DNA from 3 places in the Staphylococcus parequorum genome. Region 3 is predicted to be linked to each of the others. Evidence: predicted binding sites of a transcription regulator. Region 3 holds the regulator's gene; each other region holds the start of a gene.
The links. Region 3 encodes CtsR, which represses protease genes until heat stress. Its sites were predicted from a motif close to ATGGTCAATAAAGGTCAAACA; they were not measured.

Region 1 (7,143 bases), 320 kb from region 3:
AATATCAATATGGCGATATCAAATCTATAGAAGATAAAGGTACGCATAAAGTGATTAACCTTGGTAATAGTGAAATTACTGCTCGTGCCGTAATCATATCAACAGGTGCAGAATACAAAAAAATTGGTGTACCAGGTGAACAAGAACTAGGTGGCCGTGGTGTAAGTTATTGTGCCGTATGTGATGGTGCATTCTTTAAAGGTAAAAAATTATTTGTTATTGGTGGCGGGGATTCAGCTGTAGAAGAAGGAACATTCCTTACGAAATTTGCTGATAGCGTAACAATCGTTCACCGTAGAGATGAATTACGTGCACAAAAAATCTTACAAGATCGTGCATTTAAAAACGATAAAATTGATTTTATTTGGAGTCACACTTTGAAAACAATTAATGATAAAGATGGTAAAGTAGGCTCAGTAACATTAGAATCAACGAAAGATGGCACAGAACAAACACTAGATGGTGATGGCGTATTTGTGTACATTGGTATGAAACCATTAACAATACCTTTCCAAGATTTAGGCATTACTAATGAAGTTGGCTACATTTTAACGAATGAAGACATGAGTACAAGTGTACCTGGTATATATGCAGCAGGCGACGTACGTGAAAAAGGTTTACGTCAAATTGTAACGGCAACTGGCGACGGAAGTATTGCAGCACAAAGTGCTATTGCATATATCGAACATTTAAACGATGCAATTGAAGCATAAATAAATTGAATCATTGATGAAGTAAAGTCATAATTTATAAAAGATTTTATAAATTATCATAGATAAATTCAGTCATAGCTAGAATGTCATACTTACGATCTATAAGTAAGTTATAACATTCTAGCTTTTTTACATAATGAAACAGCTATAGCTTTATAGTGTCGATAGATAAAACTACTACCTTAGTCGTTTTTCATGTAAAATATAATGTGATAATATTAACTCGTTAGACTTATATTGAGAAAAATGAAATATAATGTATAAATGCCAATATAAATAAACTATTAACAACATAGAACTAATTTTGCGATTAAAATAATCAATGGATGGTGTAAAGAGATGCAGCGAGAAGAAAAAGAAATAGTAAAGAGTGAATTGTTGGTTGTAACTGGTTTGTCAGGCGCCGGAAAATCTATGGTCATCCAGAGTTTAGAAGATATTGGATATTTCTGTGTAGATAATTTACCACCGATTCTGTTACCAAAGTTTGTAGAATTGATGGGGCAAGGGAACCCTTCTTTACAAAAAGTAGCGATTGCTATTGATTTGAGAGGTAAGGAACTCTTTAAGTCTTTAATTAAAGAGATGGATCAAATTAAGAGTAACTCAGACGTTATTGTTGATTTAATGTTCTTGGAAGCTTCGAATGAAAAACTAATCTCTCGTTATAAAGAAACACGTCGTGCACATCCTTTAAATGAAAAAGGTCAACGTTCATTAATTGAATCTATTGAAGAAGAACGTGAGTTGTTGAGTGAAATTCAGAGTTTAGCGAATTATACGATTGATACATCGCAAATGACACCGAAAGAATTACGCAAACGCGTGGGGGATTATTTTAATCAAAGTAACTACCAAACATTTAATATTAATGTCATTAGCTTCGGTTTTAAACATGGTATACAAATAGATGCGGACCTTGTATTTGATGTAAGGTTTTTACCAAATCCGCACTACGTTGATGAGTTGAGACCATTAACTGGTGAAGATGAAGCGGTATATAAATATGTAATGAAATGGAAAGAAACAAATATTTTTTATGAAAAATTAATGGATTTATTGAAATTTATGGTGCCAGGGTATAAAAAAGAAGGTAAATCTCAACTTGTTATTGCAATAGGGTGTACTGGTGGCCAACATCGTTCTGTCGCACTAGCCAAACGTATCGGAGCAGAACTCAGAGAGAGTTTTGACTATAATGTGTATGTGCAACATAGGGATGCACATGTCGAAAGTGGCGTGAAACAAAAAAATGAAAAGAATTAAACTTGTACTTATAGGTGGAGGTACGGGTTTATCCGTTTTAGCACGTGGTTTAAAGGGTTATCCGATTGATATTACGACGATTGTCACAGTAGCTGATGATGGTGGTAGTACGGGTAAAATACGAAGCGAAATGGATATACCTGCTCCAGGAGATATACGAAACGTTATTTCGGCATTAAGTGAAACTGAATCAACAATAGAGCAATTGTTTCAATATCGTTTTAAAGAAAACCAAGTCGAAGGTCATTCTTTAGGTAACTTACTCATCGCTGCATTAACCAACATCAATAACGATTTCGGCCATGCAGTGAAAGAACTAAGTGAAATTTTAAATATTAGAGGTCGTGTTATTCCATCTACTAATGCGAGCGTACGTTTAAATGCAGTAATGGAAGATGGAGAAATTGTATATGGCGAATCTAATATTCCAAAAAAGAATAAAAAGATTAAACGTGTATTTTTGGAACCAGAAGATGTTGAGCCAATGGAAGAAGCAGTGGAAGCAATAGAAGAAGCAGATTTAATCGTGTTAGGCCCTGGCTCACTTTATACGAGTGTGATTTCTAACCTATGCGTGAAGGGTATTTCTAATGCACTGCTGGGTGGAGACGTTCCTAAATTATATGTTTCAAATGTTATGACACAGCCAGGTGAAACAAATAGTTATACTGCAGTCGACCATGTGAACGCAATACATGATCATGTTGGTCAGAACTTTATCAGTTACTCTATTTGTAGCACCCAATCATTTACTGAAGATGTGTTGAGGCGTTATAGGGAAGATGGGGCATCACCAGTGAAATGTAATATGAATCATATGGAAGAACAAAATATTAAAGTATTTACACACCCTAATTTAGTAGAAGTTTCTGAAGAATACTATGTGCGTCATAATACTGAAGTGTTATCTAAAATGATTTACGAAATAGCTATGCGAGAAACTGAAACGATTGAATTTACGCGAGATAAAGAAAATGATGAATAATAACTAAGTGATATCATTTAGTTAAAGAAGGGACTGATTAATCTATGAGCTTTGCATCCGAGATGAAGAATGAACTAACTAGAATAGAAGTAGATGAAGAGAATGCAAAAGCAGAGCTCAGTGCGCTTATTCGTATGAATGGTGCACTCAGTCTTTCCAACCAACAATTTGTTATTAACGTACAAACTGAAAATGCTACTACGGCAAGACGTATATATTCGTTAATTAAAAAAGTTTTTAATGTTGAAGTGGAACTACTTGTGAGAAAGAAAATGAAATTAAAAAAGAACAATATTTATATCTGTCGTATTAAAGTACGTGCTAGAGAAATATTGGATGAATTAGGTATTTTAAAAAGTGGCGTCTTTACGCACGAAATTGATGAAGCATTGATTCATGATGATGAAATGAGAAGAAGTTATTTACGTGGTGCTTTTCTTGCTGGTGGCTCAGTAAACAATCCAGAAACATCATCTTATCATTTAGAAATATTTTCATTATATGAAGACCATTCTGAAGGTATAACGCAGTTAATGAATAAATATGATTTGAACGCCAAGCATCTCGAACGAAAAAAAGGTAGTATTGCTTATTTAAAAGAAGCGGAAAAAATTTCTGATTTCTTAAGTTTAATCGGTGGATATCAAGCACTATTGAAATTTGAAGATGTCCGTATTGTACGTGATATGAGAAACTCTGTTAACAGATTGGTGAATTGTGAAACTGCTAATTTGAACAAAACAGTAAGTGCCTCTATGAAACATGTAGAAAGCATTCGTTTAATTGACCAAGAAATTGGTCTAGATAATTTACCTGAAAGATTACGTGAAATTGCAAGACTAAGAGTAGAACATCAAGAAGTGTCACTTAAAGAATTAGGTGAAATGATGACTTCTGGCAATATATCTAAATCTGGTGTGAATCATCGATTAAGAAAGTTGAATGAAATGGCGGATAAGTTGAGAAGCGGCGAACCAATTGAACTGAAATAATATGCTTTACAGTTTTAAATTTCAGTTTGGACCCTTCAATACTGACTTTGAGAAATTTTAGGGCATTATTAAAAATAAATCTAGTCATACGTGAAATAGTTGTGCTAGAATTATTATAAAATAATTGTATAATTTCATTTTGACTATTAACGCCTCTATAAAGAGGTGTTTTTTTATATAATTAATACAATTTATGATGCGTAATAGCAATAGAACAATGCTTCAAACCTATTGTTCTTGGAGTCGAAGGAGTGAGTTTATGTCAAAACTGTTTAATAAGCATTCTAAAAATATTATCCTTTGTATAATAGGCACGTTTATTAATGCAATAGGTGTCAATTGTTTTTTACTTGGATCTAACTTAGGAGATGGGGGCACTGTTGGTATATCCCTAGCACTATTATATTCATTTGGATTGTCGCCTGCGTGGACTTCATTAATTATCAATACACTTGTTGTATTAATTGGTTGGAAATTTTTGAGTAAAACGACTGCAGTATATACAGTTATAGCAAATACGTCACTCTCACTTTTTTTACATTTAACTGAAAATATAAATCTAGGTGTGGATAATTTTGTGATTAACGCTGTGTTTGGTGGGGCTATCATTGGTATTGGCGGAGGTTTAGTTATTGCGACGGGTAGTACACTCGGAGGCACCTCAGTCATAGCTAAGATAATTAATAAATATTCAGAAATTAAAACATCACAAGGCATCTTTGTATTGGATGCGCTTGTCGTGCTATCTTTTTTAATGGTACTCCCTTTACAAAATGTGTTATTTACAATCATTATGCTATTCGTAACCGAAAGAGCGACATCGTTTATCATAGAAGGGTTTAATCCTAAAAAAGCAGTTACTGTTATATCAAGTAAAAGCGAAACAATTAGCGATAAAATTAATGCTTTTACAGGTAGAGGTTCTACGATATTAACTGGTAAAGGTGGCTATGCTAAGAGTGAGACGCGTATGCTATACGTGGTAGTGCCACAATCTCAAGTAACAAGAGTGAAAAAGCTTGTTAACGAAGAAGATGAAAATGCCTTTTTAGTAATCCATGATGTGAGAGATGTTTTAGGTAGTAGTTTTATAAATGTAAAATAAACCTATAAAGTCTTGTTTTAATAATGAGAAACAATTGTCTTGCATAGATTTTTAGCATATTATAAACTACATAGATTACTAGATATATTGAAAAAGGGTATATGATAAAAGTGGTTAATGGTTTGAGTGTTTTTAAATATAAAAAACAAAACCCCGACATCATAGATATATAAATAACCTATGGTATCGGGTGATGTTTAGAAAATCTTATGAAAGTCCCCTCGAAGGGAATCGAACCCCCATTTTAAGAACCGGAATCTTACGTGTTATCCATTACACTACGAGGGGTTAAAAAACACGGTAATACAAGTGTACAAATCTTAGAAGTAACGGTCAATAAGAATAATGTAAGTTTCGTGAAATTTCGAGCTTAATTTTTGACCATATTTGACTTTTGAGTTAAAATAAATTTATCAATTAGAAATGAGGAGGCAATATTAATGAATTTAATACCTACAGTAATTGAAACAACAAACCGTGGGGAACGTGCATATGACATTTACTCACGTTTATTAAAAGACCGTATTATTATGTTAGGTTCACAAATCGATGATAATGTAGCAAACTCTATAGTTTCACAATTATTATTCCTACAAGCACAAGATGCTGAAAAAGATATCTATCTTTATATCAATTCACCGGGCGGAAGTGTGACGGCTGGATTTGCAATTTATGATACAATCCAACACATTAAACCAGATGTACAAACAATCTGTATTGGTATGGCTGCCTCAATGGGTTCATTCCTACTTGCAGCAGGAGCAAAAGGTAAACGTTTTGCTTTACCAAATGCTGAAGTAATGATTCACCAACCACTTGGTGGTGCGCAAGGTCAAGCAACAGAAATTGAAATTGCTGCGAATCATATTCTTAAAACACGTTCAAAATTAAACCAAATTTTAGCAGATCGTACTGGTCAGTCAATTGAAAAAATTGAAAAAGATACAGATCGTGATAATTTCTTATCAGCTGAAGAAGCTAAAGAATACGGTTTAGTTGACCAAGTTATGGTTCCTGAAGCATAATATTAAAAATAATATAAAAGCTTAAGTAAAAAAGACAAGTCACATTATGTGGCTTGTCTTTTTTTATTCATTATTTTACTAAATCTTCTAAAGCTATTTTTAAATCTGGATATTTAAATTTAAAATCTATAGCCTGTAATTTATTTGGAATTACTTTTTGTGTGTCTAATACAACTGTAGACATTTGACCTAAAGCTAATCTTAAGGCTAATGCAGGCACCCAAGTGAAATGGGGGCGGTGTGTGACACGTGCCAGTGTATAGCCGAATAAATTTTGATGTTCAACAATAGGCGCTGTAAAGTTGAAAACGCCTTGCGCATTTCCGTGGTTAATTGTATAGAGAATTGCTCTTGTTAAATCATCTAAATGAATCCAAGAATACCATTGTCTACCTGAACCGAGTTTACCACCAAGGTAAAATTCATATGGTAGTTTCATTAAAGGTAAGGCGCCTCCATCTTCTGCAAGAATCATGCCAAATCTACCAATTACAACACGTGTGCCTAATGATTCAAACTGACGTGCACGACGTTCCCATTGGTAAACTACTTCCGATAAGAAATCAAATGGGAGTGATTGATATAATTCTGTATAAGTTCGATCGTAATCTGGTTTGTAATAACCAACTGCACTCGCATTGAAGAATACTGAAGGTTTTTGTTTGCGATTTTTAAACAAGTCGAATAATGCTTGCGTAGACTGTATGCGACTCAACATAATTGCTTGTTTATGTTCTTTTGTCCACCGTTTCATTAAACTTGCACCTGCAAGGTTAATAACAATGTCAATATCAGGAATTTGAGATTCCCAATTTGCTTTAGACCAATTAACGTATGTTATTTTGGGATGTGAAGTTGATTTGTCTTGTCTAGTAAGTATCGTTATATGCGCATCACTTTGCTTGATAGCTTCAACGAGTTGGCTACCAACCATACCTGTGCCGCCTGTTATTAAATAGTGTTTCATTATATCACCTCATAAAATAGTAATGCTTTAGACTGTAATGATTAAAAACGACTCAAGCTAATTGCTTTTCTGACATAATTCTTTCGAAAA
Region 2 (7,143 bases), 450 kb from region 3:
CGGTTCGTTTTGTCAAAATGAATGCGTAAATGTAACTTTGAATTACCTGGATAATAACCGGCATGTTCTCCTTGTTTGGCTTCAACAGTTCCATAGTCGAAGTTCGAAAGTTCTTGTGGAGATACACCGACACTTGCAAATGTATAATCGAAAAATTTCACAATATTTGAACCTAAATAGCCTTTAAATTGTATAGATGGGTCACCGGCTAATTGTTCTGCAATGATACTTGCACCACGATGAGCACCCCAAGCTAACGGGATATGTGCATTTAAATCTACATGGCGATAATGTGAAGTGATAATATCGCCTAAAGCATAGATGTTAGGAATGTTAGTTTGAAACTGATCATTCACTGGCACATAGCCTTTGTCATCAAGAATGACATTGGATGACTCAATAAATGCTGAATTTGGTTTGACTCCGATACCTTCTATTATAAGGTCGTAATCTTCGACTTTACCTGACTCAAAGTGTACTTCATTACCAATGACTTTGGACACTTGTTCATTTAAACGATAGTCTATATGTCTTTTCTCAATTTCATCGATAATTGGCTGATTCATGTCTTCGTCCATTAATTTATTGAGATGTGTTGAACGATGGACTAATGTAGGTGCGATACCTCTTTCATATAAATTATCTAGAATTTCTAAACCAATATAGCCAGCGCCGATTACGAGTGCTTTTTTTACTTGGTTTGCTTCTATAAAGGATTCAATTGCATCTGTATCTTCCATATTTCTTAAAGTGAATGTCATATCGCTGTTTAAGTTTAACGTATTAGCGCTACAACCAGGGCTTAGAATTAATGTGTCATATCGTTCTTCAAAGGTTTTATCTTGTACGTAATCGTAAACAGTTATGGTTTGTGAAGTATCATTGATTGAGGTTACTTCATGATAAGGTTTCACTACAATTTGTTTAGCATCGTAAAATGATTCTGGTGTTGCTTCTAATATTTGATCTCTTGATGCTACGACATTTCCTAAATAATAGGGCAATGCACAGTTCGCAAAACTCATATCACGATCTTTTTCGAAGACCACGATTTCACTTTCTTGATCCAATCTTCTTATTTGGCTGGCAACGGTCGCACCACCAGCAACAGCACCAACGACTACGATTTTATTCATAATAAATTGCCTCCTAGTGAGTAAATCTCATATTAAATATAAGATTTTACAGTTACTTCATACGGAATGTTTAATTGGAAGTAATCATTTAAGTAACGACCAATACCATCATTATTATTTGAATGCGTGATTTCATTTGCAATATGTTTTAACTCATCCAAGCCATTTTCCATTGCGATACCATGTTTTGCGTATTTAATCATTTCTAAATCATTATCTTCATCGCCGAATGCGATAATATGATTTCTATCAATGTCTAAATGTGTTTTAACATAATCAATACCGCGTGCTTTGTTGATACCTTGTTTTACAATTTCTATAACTGGGAAAGGTGAACCCCATCTACGGTGTTCAATATTTTCTGCATAGAATCGTGTAAGCATTTGTTTAACTCTAGGGATCATAAATTCTTCTGCTTCTACTAAAATTGAAGTCGGTGATTCATTTAAACAAGTAAGTAAATCGCCTGTTTCAATTTTTGGCGTACCCATGGAAAAACCATCGAATAATTTTTGATCATAGCTATTAAGAAATACATAATCTTTCACTTCTGCAATAATATTAGTAACGCCAAAATCATTTAAAGATTGAATAATATTTCGAGCTAAATCAAAATCTAATCTTTCATGCATTGTTTCAAATTGATCATCTTTTGGATGATGTACAAATGCGCCATTAAAGTTAACGACAGGTGTATTCATATTAAGTTCATGATAATAAATTTGGCTTGCTCTGTAAGGTCGACCAGTAGCAATCATTAATTTGTGACCTTGATTTTGTAAAGTTGTTAGTACTTCTTTGGTATATGGTGTGATCACTTTTTCATCGTTCAAAAGTGTTCCGTCTAAATCTAGACAAATTAAATAAGGTTTCATGTAAATCTCCTTAATCTTTGATAATTGATGTATGAATATCATAGCATTTTATTGGCGTTTTGTAAGATATTTGATATATTGTTAATAAGATTAAATACGAAGAGGTGAAATTTATGGAGGAAGATTTAAAAGATAGCATATTAGGTGCTTTAGAAATGGTAATTGACCCTGAGTTAGGAATTGATATTGTGAACTTAGGCTTAATATATAATGTGAATGTTGATGATGAAGGCTTATGCACAGTAGATATGACACTGACTTCTATGGGTTGTCCAATGGGGCCGCAGATTATGAATCAAGTGAAAGAAGTATTAGCTGAAGTTCCGGAAGTTAAGGATACAGAGATTAATATCGTTTGGAGTCCACCATGGGGCAAAGATAAGATGTCTCGTTACGCTAAAATTGCTTTAGGTGTAAGCTAAGCTTTAATATTTAGAATGAAAACTAGTCTAGTAAGTACGTTTTTAAATGTACTTTCACTTAGGCTAGTTTTTTTGTTTGAAAACTTTGAGCAATTTAAGGTATTTATTTTTATATTGTTCAATTCATTAAAAGTGTTGTGGTAATAGGTTGCTACGCAGAATTATCTTATCGTTATATTAAGACACCGTTTAGAAAGAATGGTTTCAAAATATTTACGTTAAATAAGCTTAACAAGGGTATATTTATTAGAACTGTAATATTGATTATTATTTTGATTCCAACGCTATTCGTTTTTGTAGGAACCTTTGAACATTGAGGTAAAAATACAGATTCTAATAAAAAACAACTTTTAATACAGTAAAAATTGAGAAAAATTTAGTACATACCATACCATCTGAAGAACAATTAGATGAATTAATTGGTAATTTTAGTAGCGCTAAAGTTTATTTGAAAAACACGCGTGTACTAAGAAAGTATGAGAGACACGTTAATGTGTCGATGAATAATGCAGCTGAAAAGCATGATAATGTCACGCTCATCGATTGGTACAAACGTTTTGAGGGTCACTCTGAATACTTTGCACCAAATGGTATTCATTTAGAAAAGTCAGGTATTGAAGCTATGACTGATGAAATATTAAAACATATACTATCTAAAAAATTATGCATAATGTAGAAAGTAATATGTGAAAGTTTGTGATTAAAAGTATATAAAAACGCCCCCAATTTTTGAGGACGTTCAGAATATCAACAAATTCTTATGCTTTGTCGACATTTTTATGCATGTTTTCCAAGGCAATAGCTTCAAACTGTAGTCTTTGTCTATTGCTGTATTTACTAGTCAAGAGTGGTCGTAAAGTAGCAATATGATTAATTGCACCTTTATTCTTTAATATTTTTTATCTTCTTTATGAATAGGGTAGTCATTCGCACTCATATCACGTCTTGTCATGAGGCCATTGGCATTAAATTTCCAATGTTCATTACCATGTGTACGCATCCACTGATTTGTACTTGCATCTCGCCATTCGTATTCAAATCTAACAGATATACGATTGTCAGTATAGCACCACAATGCTTTCATTAATTTATAATCTAGTTCTTTATCCCATTTTCTATAAAGAAATGCTTTTATTTGCTCACGACCTTCGAAAAATTCACTACGATTTCTCCAAACTGAGTCTTCTGTATATGCTAAGCACACTTGTTCTGGATTTCTAGTATTCCATGCAGTTTCTGCCATTTTCACTTTTTGTAAGGCGGTCTGCGCATTGAAAGGTGGCACAGGCGTTTTCATTTCTTCGGTCATTTTGGACACATCCTTTATTGTAAAGTTACAAGCAGTCTAGCAGAGTATATATTTTAATCCAATTTTTACAATGTCATTTAAAAGTATAAAAACAGTGTTTAAGCGTAGTAGAAAATGGGCAAAACACTGATATACACTGACTTATAAAAGAATAAAATAAATTTTAAAATGTAGACTAATTTGTTGATTATTTAAATGAAAAGGACTATAATTAAATTAAGGTCAAAGAAAGTCAAAGTCAAACTTGATTTGTTTTGATCAAACTCTTAATGGTGAGGTGAATCATTTTGGATATTAATCAAATGACCTATGCAGTTCAAGGTGCTTTACAAAAAGCAGTTGAATTGGCAAAAGAAAATGAGAATCAAAATATAGAAATTGAAGCTGTGCTTAAAGCAGCACTTGAAGAAAATGAAAGCTTATTTAAAAGTGTTCTAGAAAGAGCAAATATTGATACAGAACAACTTGTTAAAGCATATAATGAAAAATTAAAAAGTTATCCATCGGTTCAAGGAGAAAACATTCAATATGGGCAATACATCAGTCCTAAAGCAAATGAACTTATAAATAAAGCAGAATCTTATATGAAGTCCTATGAAGATGAATATATATCTATGGAACATCTTATACTTTCTGCCATGGAAATTGATGAAACAACAAAACAGTTTATCGGTAACAAAAAAGAGGTCATCGAAGAAATTATTAAAAAAATAAGAGGGGGTAATCACGTGACGTCACAAAATCCAGAATCAAATTATGAAGCATTAGAAAAATATGGTCGCGATTTAGTTGAAGAAGTACGTAAAGGTAATATGGACCCAGTCATTGGTCGTGACGAAGAAATTAGAAATACAGTCAGAATTTTAAGTAGAAAAACAAAAAACAACCCAGTATTGATTGGTGAACCTGGTGTTGGTAAAACAGCTATTGTTGAAGGTCTGGCCCAACGTATTGTACGTAAAGATGTGCCTGAATCTTTACTAGATAAAACGATTTTTGAATTAGATTTAAGTGCACTTGTAGCAGGTGCCAAATATCGTGGTGAATTTGAAGAACGTTTGAAAGCAGTATTAAAAGAAGTGAAAGATTCAGATGGCAGAATTTTATTATTTATTGATGAAATCCATATGCTTGTTGGTGCGGGTAAAACAGAAGGCGCTATGGACGCTGGTAATATGTTGAAACCTATGCTTGCACGCGGTGAATTACATTGTATTGGTGCAACAACGTTAAATGAATACAGAGAATATATTGAAAAAGATTCGGCTTTAGAACGTCGTTTCCAAAAAGTAAATGTATCTGAACCTGATGTAGAAGACACAATTTCAATTTTACGTGGACTAAAAGAGCGTTACGAAGTGTATCACGGTGTCCGTATACAAGACAAAGCAATCGTAGCAGCTGCAGAATTATCAGATCGCTATATCACAGATCGTTTCTTACCTGATAAAGCGATTGATTTAGTGGATCAAGCTTGTGCAACAATCCGTACTGAAATGGGTTCTAATCCTACTGAACTAGATCAAGTCAATAGACGAGTGATGCAATTAGAAATAGAAGAAAGTGCCTTAAAAAATGAATCTGACAATTTAAGTAAACAGCGTTTACAAGAATTGCAACAAGAATTATCTAATGAAAAAGAAAAACAAAATGCGATACAATCTCGTGTTGAAGAAGAAAAAAGTAAAATAGCAAAACTACAAGAAAAACGTACAGAGTTAGATGAAAGTAGAAAAGCATTAGAAGATGCTGAAAACAATTATGATTTAGAAAAAGCAGCAGAATTACAACATGGTAAAATTCCAGAATTAGAAAAAGAATTACGTGAACTTGAAGATGCATTCCAAAACGAACAAAACGGTGATAATGATCGCATTATTCGTGAAATAGTAACAGATGAAGAAATTGGCGATATCGTTAGTTCTTGGACGGGTATACCAGTATCTAAACTTGTTGAAACTGAAAGAGAAAAATTATTAAATCTATCCGATATTTTACATGAACGTGTAGTAGGACAAGATAAAGCAGTAGATTTAGTTGCAGATGCTGTTGTAAGAGCACGTGCAGGTATTAAAGATCCAAATAGACCTATCGGTAGTTTCTTATTCTTAGGTCCAACAGGTGTCGGTAAAACAGAACTAGCTAAATCATTAGCATCAACGTTATTTGATTCTGAAAAACATATGATTCGTATTGATATGAGTGAATATATGGAAAAACACTCAGTTTCACGTTTAATTGGTGCGCCTCCAGGCTATGTAGGTCATGATGAGGGTGGACAATTAACAGAAGCTGTTCGCCGTAATCCATATTCAGTGATATTGTTAGATGAAATTGAAAAAGCGCATTCAGATGTATTTAATGTGCTTTTACAAATATTAGAAGAAGGTCGTTTAACGGATTCTAAAGGGCGAGAAGTTGATTTTAAAAATACAATTATTATTATGACAAGTAATATAGGTTCTCAAGTGCTATTAGAAAACGTTAAGGATGCAGGTGTCATCACAGATGCAACTGAAAAAGCTGTGATGAATAGCTTAAACCAATACTTCAAACCTGAAATTATCAATCGTATGGATGATATTGTACTCTTTAAACCATTAACAATTGGAGATATGAGTTTAATTGTAGATAAAATATTAGCACAATTGAACATCAGACTTATGTCACAACGACTCTCAATTGATGTGTCTGATAAAGCAAAAGCATGGCTAGGTGAAGAAGCGTATGAACCACAATTTGGTGCTCGACCATTGAAACGTTTTGTTCAAAGACAAATTGAAACACCATTGGCACGTAAAATGATTAAAGAAAACTTAACAGAAGGCACGAAAGTAAACATAGACTTATCGGATGATGGTTTGACATTTGAAGAAATTAAACCAGACACGGAATAAGTATAATTTTAATTAACAAGCTTCTGATAAGTAAAACATTTAAATAGAGCGTCACCTTAAAATAATAATACGAACCCAATAACAGGAATGGTGTAGCACGTAGATAAGAGTCTGAGACATAAATATCCCATTCTCAAATTAAAAGCAGCAATCTATTAGTTTGATATGCTCCCTTCAAAGTAGACACTTAAAAAGTAAAAACTTTGAAGGGAGTTTTTTTGTGTCTCAAAAACTTAAAGTAGATTTAAATTCACTTCTTATTGCCTTTGACAAATATGAAGAAGGCATGAGTTTTGCGAATATTGTAGATGAATTAAACCTAGATATTCATACAGGTATATTAAGAGATAAATACTATCAATATTTAGATAAAGGTATGGAATCGTTGATTCCAAAATCAAATAACAATAGTTATTCAAAAGAATTTAAAATGAACGTTGTTGATGAATATTTTCATAGTGAGTTATCTTATCGAGATTTAGCGATTAAATACAACGTGCCATC
Region 3 (7,143 bases):
TTAGGATCTTTCAATCCAGCTCTCGCACGTCTAACCGCTTTACTGATAGACGTTACAGCAGCTTTTTGTCCAATCACTCTGTTATGAAGTGTATCTTCTAAGTTTAATAAACGGTCTGATTCTGTTTCATTAATTTTCGTTAATGGAATTCCAGTCCAACCAGCGATAACTTCTCCGATATCTTCTTCTGATAAAGCAGTATTGTCGCCATTTTGCGCGTTCTTCCAATTATTATTAGCTTCTTCGTATTGTTTTTCTAATTTCGTTTGTTTATCACGAAGATTTGCTGCATTTTCGAATTCTTGTGAATGTACCGCAGCATCTTTTTCATTTTTAACTTGCTCAATTTCTTGTTCTAATTCTTTCAAGTTCGGTGGTGTTGTATGACTTCTAAGTCTAACTTTAGAACTTGCTTCATCGATTAAGTCGATTGCTTTATCAGGTAAGAAACGATCTGAAATATAACGGTGACTTAAAGTAGCAGCTGAGATTACCGCTTCATCTGAAATATTAATACGGTGATGCGCTTCATAACGATCACGTAATCCTTTTAAGATTTCAATCGTATCTTCAACTGTTGGTTCGTCAACTTGAACTGGTTGGAAACGACGTTCAAGTGCTGCATCTTTTTCAATGTTTTTACGATATTCATCTAATGTCGTTGCACCGATACATTGTAGTTCTCCTCGTGCAAGTGCAGGTTTCAAGATGTTTGATGCGTCAATAGCACCTTCAGCACCGCCTGCGCCTACTAATGTGTGTAATTCATCGATGAATAGTATAACGTCACCTGCTTGATGAATTTCTTCCATTACTTTTTTCAAGCGCTCTTCAAATTCGCCTCGATATTTCGTACCAGCTACAACTGTTCCCATATCAAGTGACATTACGCGTTTATTTTTAAGCGTTTCAGGTACTTCATTTTTAATAATCGCTTGAGCTAAGCCTTCTGCAATTGCAGTTTTACCAACACCTGGCTCACCAATGAGTACTGGGTTATTTTTAGTACGACGACTTAAAACTTCAATGACTCTTGTAATTTCTTTGTCTCTACCAATAACTGGATCTAGTGTGCCATCTTTTGCAATAACTGTTAAGTCACGTGCAAGGCTATCTAAAGTTGGTGTGTTATTAGATTTATTAGCTTGTGCATTTTTATTACTTAACTCTGGACTACCTAATGCTTTAACAACCTGTGCACGTGCTTTAGTTATATTTAAGTCTAAGTTTGCAAACACACGTGCTGCTACACCTTCATTTTCTCTAATTAAACCAAGTAAAATGTGTTCTGTTCCCACAAAATTATGGTGTAATTTTCTCGCTTCATCCATTGATAATTCAATGACTTTTTTCGCACGAGGTGTATAGTGTAAAGCGCCCATCTGTTCTTGACCATGGCCGATTAATTTTTCTACTTCTTCTACTACTTTTTCTTCAGTAATTTCAAATGATTCTAATACTTTAGCTGCAATACCTTCAGGTTCTTTCATCAAACCTAAAAGTAAATGTTCTGTTCCAATATTTGAATGATTTAAGCGAATTGCTTCTTCTTGAGCATGTGCTAATACACGCTGTGCACGTTCTGTCAGTCTACCAAATAGCATAGCATGACCTCCTAATTTATATGTTCTCTTAATATATCTGCTCTTTTTTCATTTACTACTCTGTCATCTTCATCATCTAATAAGAATGGCGATTGTATTGCTACCATTAACTCATTAAATTTGAAGTTTTCTAGTTCAATATAGCCTAAATCAATACCGAGTTTCACTTCACTTAATCTCAGTGATGCTTCCTCCATAGATATCAGTCTACTATATTTTAATATTCCTAACGAACGATATACTCGGTCCAATGTTTCAATGTGATTGTGACGGTTCATACGTTCGCGAATTTGCATTTCTTCATTAATAATTTGTTGTACAACTTCAGTTAAACTTTCAATGATTTCTTCTTCCGTTTTTCCCAAAGTCAGTTGATTTGAAATTTGATAAATATGACCATAAACTTGCGAACTTTCACCAAATATTCCTCTTATCGTAAAACCAAATCTGTTAATCGTTTGAGCGATGCGATTCATACGCTTCATAATTGTTAAACCTGGTAAATGTAGCATCACGCTCGCACGCATGCCAGTACCAATATTTGTCGGACAAGTTGTTAAATAACCTAAGGTTTCATCAAAACTTACATCCAACTCACTATCAAGTGTATCATCTATAGTAGAAGCATTCTCGTACAATGTTTGCAGTGATAAATCATTTCCCATAGCTTGAATTCGAATATGATCCTCTTCATTCACCATGATACTCAATGATTCATCCTCATTTAATAACACTGCTGAGGCAGGTTGTCTGATTAATTCAGGACTTATGAGATGTTTCGCAACGAGTTTATATTTGCTTTGCTGATCCATAGTATCTAAGCGCTGCATAAACAAGTTGGGAAGCGCATCCTGTACCTCATTAATCACTCTGTAACCATCCTGCTCTGACGGAAACATTAATGGATGGACATGATTTTCTAAGTTTCTAGCCAATCGGATTCTTGAAGACATCACGACAGGACTTTCTTCTTTATCGCGCATCCACTCACTCATGTATGCACTAATATCATTATCACTCATCATGTTTCACCTCGCCATCGTCATTCAGTGCTTTAATTTCGTCACGAACAATTGCAGCTTCTTCAAAATTCTGATCTTCAATAAGCTGATTTAAATATGAATTTTTTTCTTCAATTTGTTTTTTAAGCGCTAATTTTCTATGCGAAGATCGAGGTGTTTTTCCTGTGTGTTCAATTTGACCACCTTGCACACGACGCACAATGTCGACAATGTCATCTTTAAAAGTTGCATAGCAGTTTGCACAACCAAATTTACCAACATGTGCAATATCTTTTAACGTCATATGACAAGTAGGACATCTTTTTTCTTCTTTAAAAGCAATTTCATCAAAATCAATACCATGTTTAGCTGCTAAGTGCTGTAAAATTTGTTTTACAACAAATGCACCTTCAATATCATCTTGGGATTGTAACTGTTGGTTTTGTGTCCAAGGATTGCCACCCTGAGCACATGTCGAACAAACCCATTTTTCATTTACACCATCTTGTCCTTTTACTGCTAATTTAACTTCTGCTTCGTTTAAATGACAATTTTCGCATAGCACGACTAAACACCTCGCTTTAGTAATAATTTATTACAGGTAATAAACGTTTGATAATATTAGCCCGTATAATATCTCTCGATAATACATCCATTTTCAGTGTTTCTCTATCAATGACAGCATAAATCATTTTTGCTTCACGTTCATTGATATATTTTTTATCTAATAAACCATCTATGATGTAATACGCTTGTTGCTGAGAAATAGATGGTCCTATTAATTGAAGTAAGTGATTAATGTAACCTGTTTCGTCTTTATTTTCAATTTTGGTGATTCGGATGTACCCACCACCACCTCTTTTACTTTCAATCTCATAACCATGTTCATTTGTAAAACGTGTTTTAATTACATAATTCAGTTGAGAAGGCACGCAGTCAAAGCGCTGTGCAATATTTGCACGTTGAAGTTCTACAACGTCTTTATTGGTGTCTTCAAATAATTTCTTAATGTACTGTTCTATGATGTCAGACATATTGTGCATGATTATCACCTCTTTTGACCTTCTTTGACTATATTATATGACCAACTTTGACCTTTTTCAACCAATATGATTAAAAAATATTAGTTTATGGATGTAAGTGCTACCAGTTTTATTGTATTATAGATATTAAGAAAAAAATAAAAGGGATGAAAAATATGCATATTATTATCGGTTTAATTGGGATTGTAGTATTTATTGGGTTAGCCTTTCTTTTCAGTTCCGACAGAAAAAATATTCGTTGGCAATATGTTGGCTTACTACTTGTAATACAACTTGTCATGGCATTTATTTTGTTAAAAACAAAATTTGGGATTACAGTCATTGGTGGCATTTCAGTAGGCTTTAATTACTTATTAGCACAAGCAGCAGAAGGTGTGAACTTTGTATTTGGTGGCATTCAATACATAGATCCAGAAAATCCGCCTTTCTTCTTTAACGTATTATTACCAATTGTTTTCATATCAGCATTAATTGGTATCTTACAATATACACGTATTTTACCTGTAATTATTAATGTCTTAGGTTTAGTAATATCTAAAATTAATGGTATGGGTCGTTTAGAATCATATAACGCTGTTGCAGCAGCTATTTTGGGACAATCAGAAGTTTTTATTTCATTAAAAAAAGAACTTGCTCACATTCCAAAACAACGTCTTTATACATTAACTGCTTCAGCAATGTCTACCGTTTCCGCATCAATTATTGGAGCTTACTTCACATTAATTGAACCACGCTTTGTTGTTACGGCAGTTGTCTTAAATCTCTTTGGCGGTTTCATTATTGCTTCTATCATCAACCCTTACAAAGTTGAACCAAAAGAAGATAAATTAATAGTTGAAGAAAGTGAAACAGGCAAACAATCCTTCTTCGAAATGTTAGGGGAATACATTTTAGATGGGTTTAAAGTAGCAATCATTGTTGGGGCAATGTTAATTGGTTATATCGCTATTATCGCTTTACTAAATGGCGTAGTTAGTGCGATTTTCACTGGTATTTCAGGTGGTAGCATTACTTGGGACTTCCAAACACTAATCGGTTTCGTATTTGCACCATTCGCATTCTTAGTGGGTGTGCCATGGCATGAAGCTGTACAAGCTGGTTCTATTATGGCAACGAAATTATTATCAAATGAATTTGTTGCAATGGAAAGTCTAAGTAAAGTTAAAGATATGAGTGAACATGCGAAAGGCGTTATCTCAGTATTCGTAGTATCATTCGCAAACTTTAGCTCTATCGGTATTATCTCTGGCGCGATTAAATCGCTTAACAACGAAAAAGGCGATGTAGTAGCACGATTTGGTCTAAAATTATTATTCGGTGCTACATTAGTTTCATTTATTTCTGCAGCCATTGCAGGATTCTTTATTTAAAAATTAATATTTAAAAGAGCGACAAGGTATCAATACCTTATCGCTCTTTTTTTATACTTTTTCAGTTACGGTCGGTTTAACTATTGATTCAATGAAATATTGTGTGACTCTGTAGTCATCTGTTAATTCAGGATGAAATGAAACGCCTAAATAACATCCTTGTTGAACAGCTACAATTTTATCACCAACTGTGCTAAGCACACTCGCTTCTCCATGCACACTTTCTATATGAGGTGCTCTAATAAATACGCCTTCAATATCTTTGGCAATTCCTTTCACATCTAACTCACTTTCAAAGCTATCAACTTGTCGGCCAAAAGAATTTCTTTGAACAGTGATATTCAGTTTATCTAAATAACCTGCTTCCCCAACAATGTTCGTTGCTAAGATAATTAAGCCAGCACAAGTACCAAACATAGGTAATGTGGATTGTTGCAAAGCATCTTTGAATCCATAAAGATTCATTAAGCGACGTAGCGTAGTAGATTCTCCGCCTGGTATAATCAATCCATCGATGTCATCCAACTGTTCGACACGCTTAACTGCTACGCCTTCGTGACCACTTAGTGCAATATGACGTATATGTTCTCTCACTGCGCCTTGTAAGGCTAAAACACCAATTTTCATATTACCATCCACGCTCTTGCATACGATCTTCTAATGACAACTCATTGATATCTAAACCTTTCATTGCTGTGCCTAATTCTTTAGCTAAACGTCCAATTAGTTCATAGTCTTGGTAATGTGTAGTTGCTTGTACAATTGCTTTAGCAAATTTTTCTGGATCTTCTGATTTAAAAATACCCGATCCAACAAACACGCCGTCTGCACCTAATTCCATCATTAAAGCAGCATCTTGAGGCGTTGCTACCCCACCAGCTGCAAAATTAACTACTGGTAATTTACCATTTTCTTTAATAGATTTTAAAATCTCGTATGGTGCACCAATATTTTTAGCCTCAGTCATAATCTCATCGTCATGCATAACTGTTAAACGACTCACTTCTGAATTGACCTGGCGCATATGTCTTACTGCTTCTACGATATTTCCAGTACCTGGCTCACCTTTAGTACGTAACATTGCAGCGCCTTCACCAATACGACGTGCAGCTTCACCTAAATTACGGCAACCACATACAAATGGTACAGTAAATGTATCTTTACGTAGATGAAACTCTTCATCAGCTGGTGTTAATACTTCAGATTCATCGATATAGTCAACACCCATAGATTCTAATACACGAGCTTCAGTTATATGACCAATGCGGCCTTTTGCCATAACTGGAATAGAGACAGCATTCATAACCTCTTCTACAATTTTAGGGTTAGCCATTCGTGCAACGCCACCTGCTGCTCTAATATCAGAAGGCACGCGCTCTAATGCCATTACTGCAACAGCACCGGCATCCTCAGCTATCTTAGCTTGTTCTGCGTTTACAACGTCCATAATGACGCCACCTTTTTGCATTTCCGCCATTCCTCTTTTAACTCTTTCAGATCCAATTACTTTAGACATATTTATTTAACCCCTTTGCTTAGTTGATTAAATTCATTTTAAAAGATAAACTGGTATTTAAAAAGGGACAATTCTAGATTAATTTAGGAGGTCAGTTGAAATGACGAAAGAGCATTTATACATCAATCTGTACGAGAATCTAAAAAAACAAATCATAGAAGGCCAATATAAATCAGGTGATAAATTTCCTTCTAAACGAGCGTTAGGACAACATTTATCTGTAAGTAATACAACAATCGAACACGCTTATCAAATTCTATCGGATGAGGGGTACATATACGCCAAACCACGATCAGGTTATTTTGTATCTGATGTAGAAACCTTACCAATTATTACTAGAGATTTACACACATCAAACACAAATTACGAACAAAATAATAACAATCAGACTCAACAAACATATGAATTTGCCTTCAATTTATCAGAAATAGATGCAGAATATTTTCCTATGCAGCAATTTAGAAAATATGCGCGCGATACTTTTGAAGATGGTCAATTGAACTTGCTGCAACATACAAATCCCAAAGGAGAATGGACACTGCGCCAAGAAATAGCACATTACTTATTTAATAGTAGAGGCGTCGCATGTCATCCTCAACAAATTATTAT

Region 1: the regulator CtsR is predicted to act here: its motif matches at 5,436-5,456, upstream of clpP (ATP-dependent Clp endopeptidase proteolytic subunit ClpP).
Region 2: the regulator CtsR is predicted to act here: its motif matches at 3,961-3,981, upstream of clpB (ATP-dependent chaperone ClpB).

Annotation. Positions count from the first base shown of each region.
Region 1 covers NZ_CP150682.1:2,491,722-2,498,864, reverse strand. Annotated here, with positions in the region: gene trxB (thioredoxin-disulfide reductase) at 1-713, shown strand, start outside; gene rapZ (RNase adapter RapZ) at 1,053-1,979, shown strand; gene AAA453_RS12325 (gluconeogenesis factor YvcK family protein) at 1,966-2,964, shown strand; gene whiA (DNA-binding protein WhiA) at 3,009-3,956, shown strand; gene AAA453_RS12315 (YitT family protein) at 4,216-5,061, shown strand; tRNA gene AAA453_RS12310 (tRNA-Arg) at 5,278-5,349, opposite strand; gene clpP (ATP-dependent Clp endopeptidase proteolytic subunit ClpP) at 5,502-6,086, shown strand; gene AAA453_RS12300 (TIGR01777 family oxidoreductase) at 6,157-7,053, opposite strand.
Region 2 covers NZ_CP150682.1:2,360,462-2,367,604, reverse strand. Annotated here, with positions in the region: gene AAA453_RS11615 (CoA-disulfide reductase) at 1-1,136, opposite strand, end outside; gene AAA453_RS11610 (Cof-type HAD-IIB family hydrolase) at 1,169-2,011, opposite strand; gene AAA453_RS11605 (metal-sulfur cluster assembly factor) at 2,125-2,433, shown strand; partial or broken gene AAA453_RS11600 (acyltransferase family protein) at 2,831-3,109, shown strand; gene AAA453_RS11595 (nuclear transport factor 2 family protein) at 3,323-3,742, opposite strand; gene clpB (ATP-dependent chaperone ClpB) at 4,030-6,639, shown strand; partial or broken gene AAA453_RS11585 (IS3 family transposase) at 6,803-7,143, shown strand, end outside.
Region 3 covers NZ_CP150682.1:2,814,393-2,821,535, forward strand. Annotated here, with positions in the region: gene AAA453_RS13845 (ATP-dependent Clp protease ATP-binding subunit) at 1-1,604, opposite strand, end outside; gene AAA453_RS13850 (protein arginine kinase) at 1,616-2,626, opposite strand; gene AAA453_RS13855 (UvrB/UvrC motif-containing protein) at 2,619-3,170, opposite strand; gene AAA453_RS13860 (CtsR family transcriptional regulator) at 3,187-3,648, opposite strand; gene AAA453_RS13865 (NupC/NupG family nucleoside CNT transporter) at 3,804-5,018, shown strand; gene pdxT (pyridoxal 5'-phosphate synthase glutaminase subunit PdxT) at 5,070-5,645, opposite strand; gene pdxS (pyridoxal 5'-phosphate synthase lyase subunit PdxS) at 5,647-6,534, opposite strand; gene AAA453_RS13880 (PLP-dependent aminotransferase family protein) at 6,635-7,143, shown strand, end outside.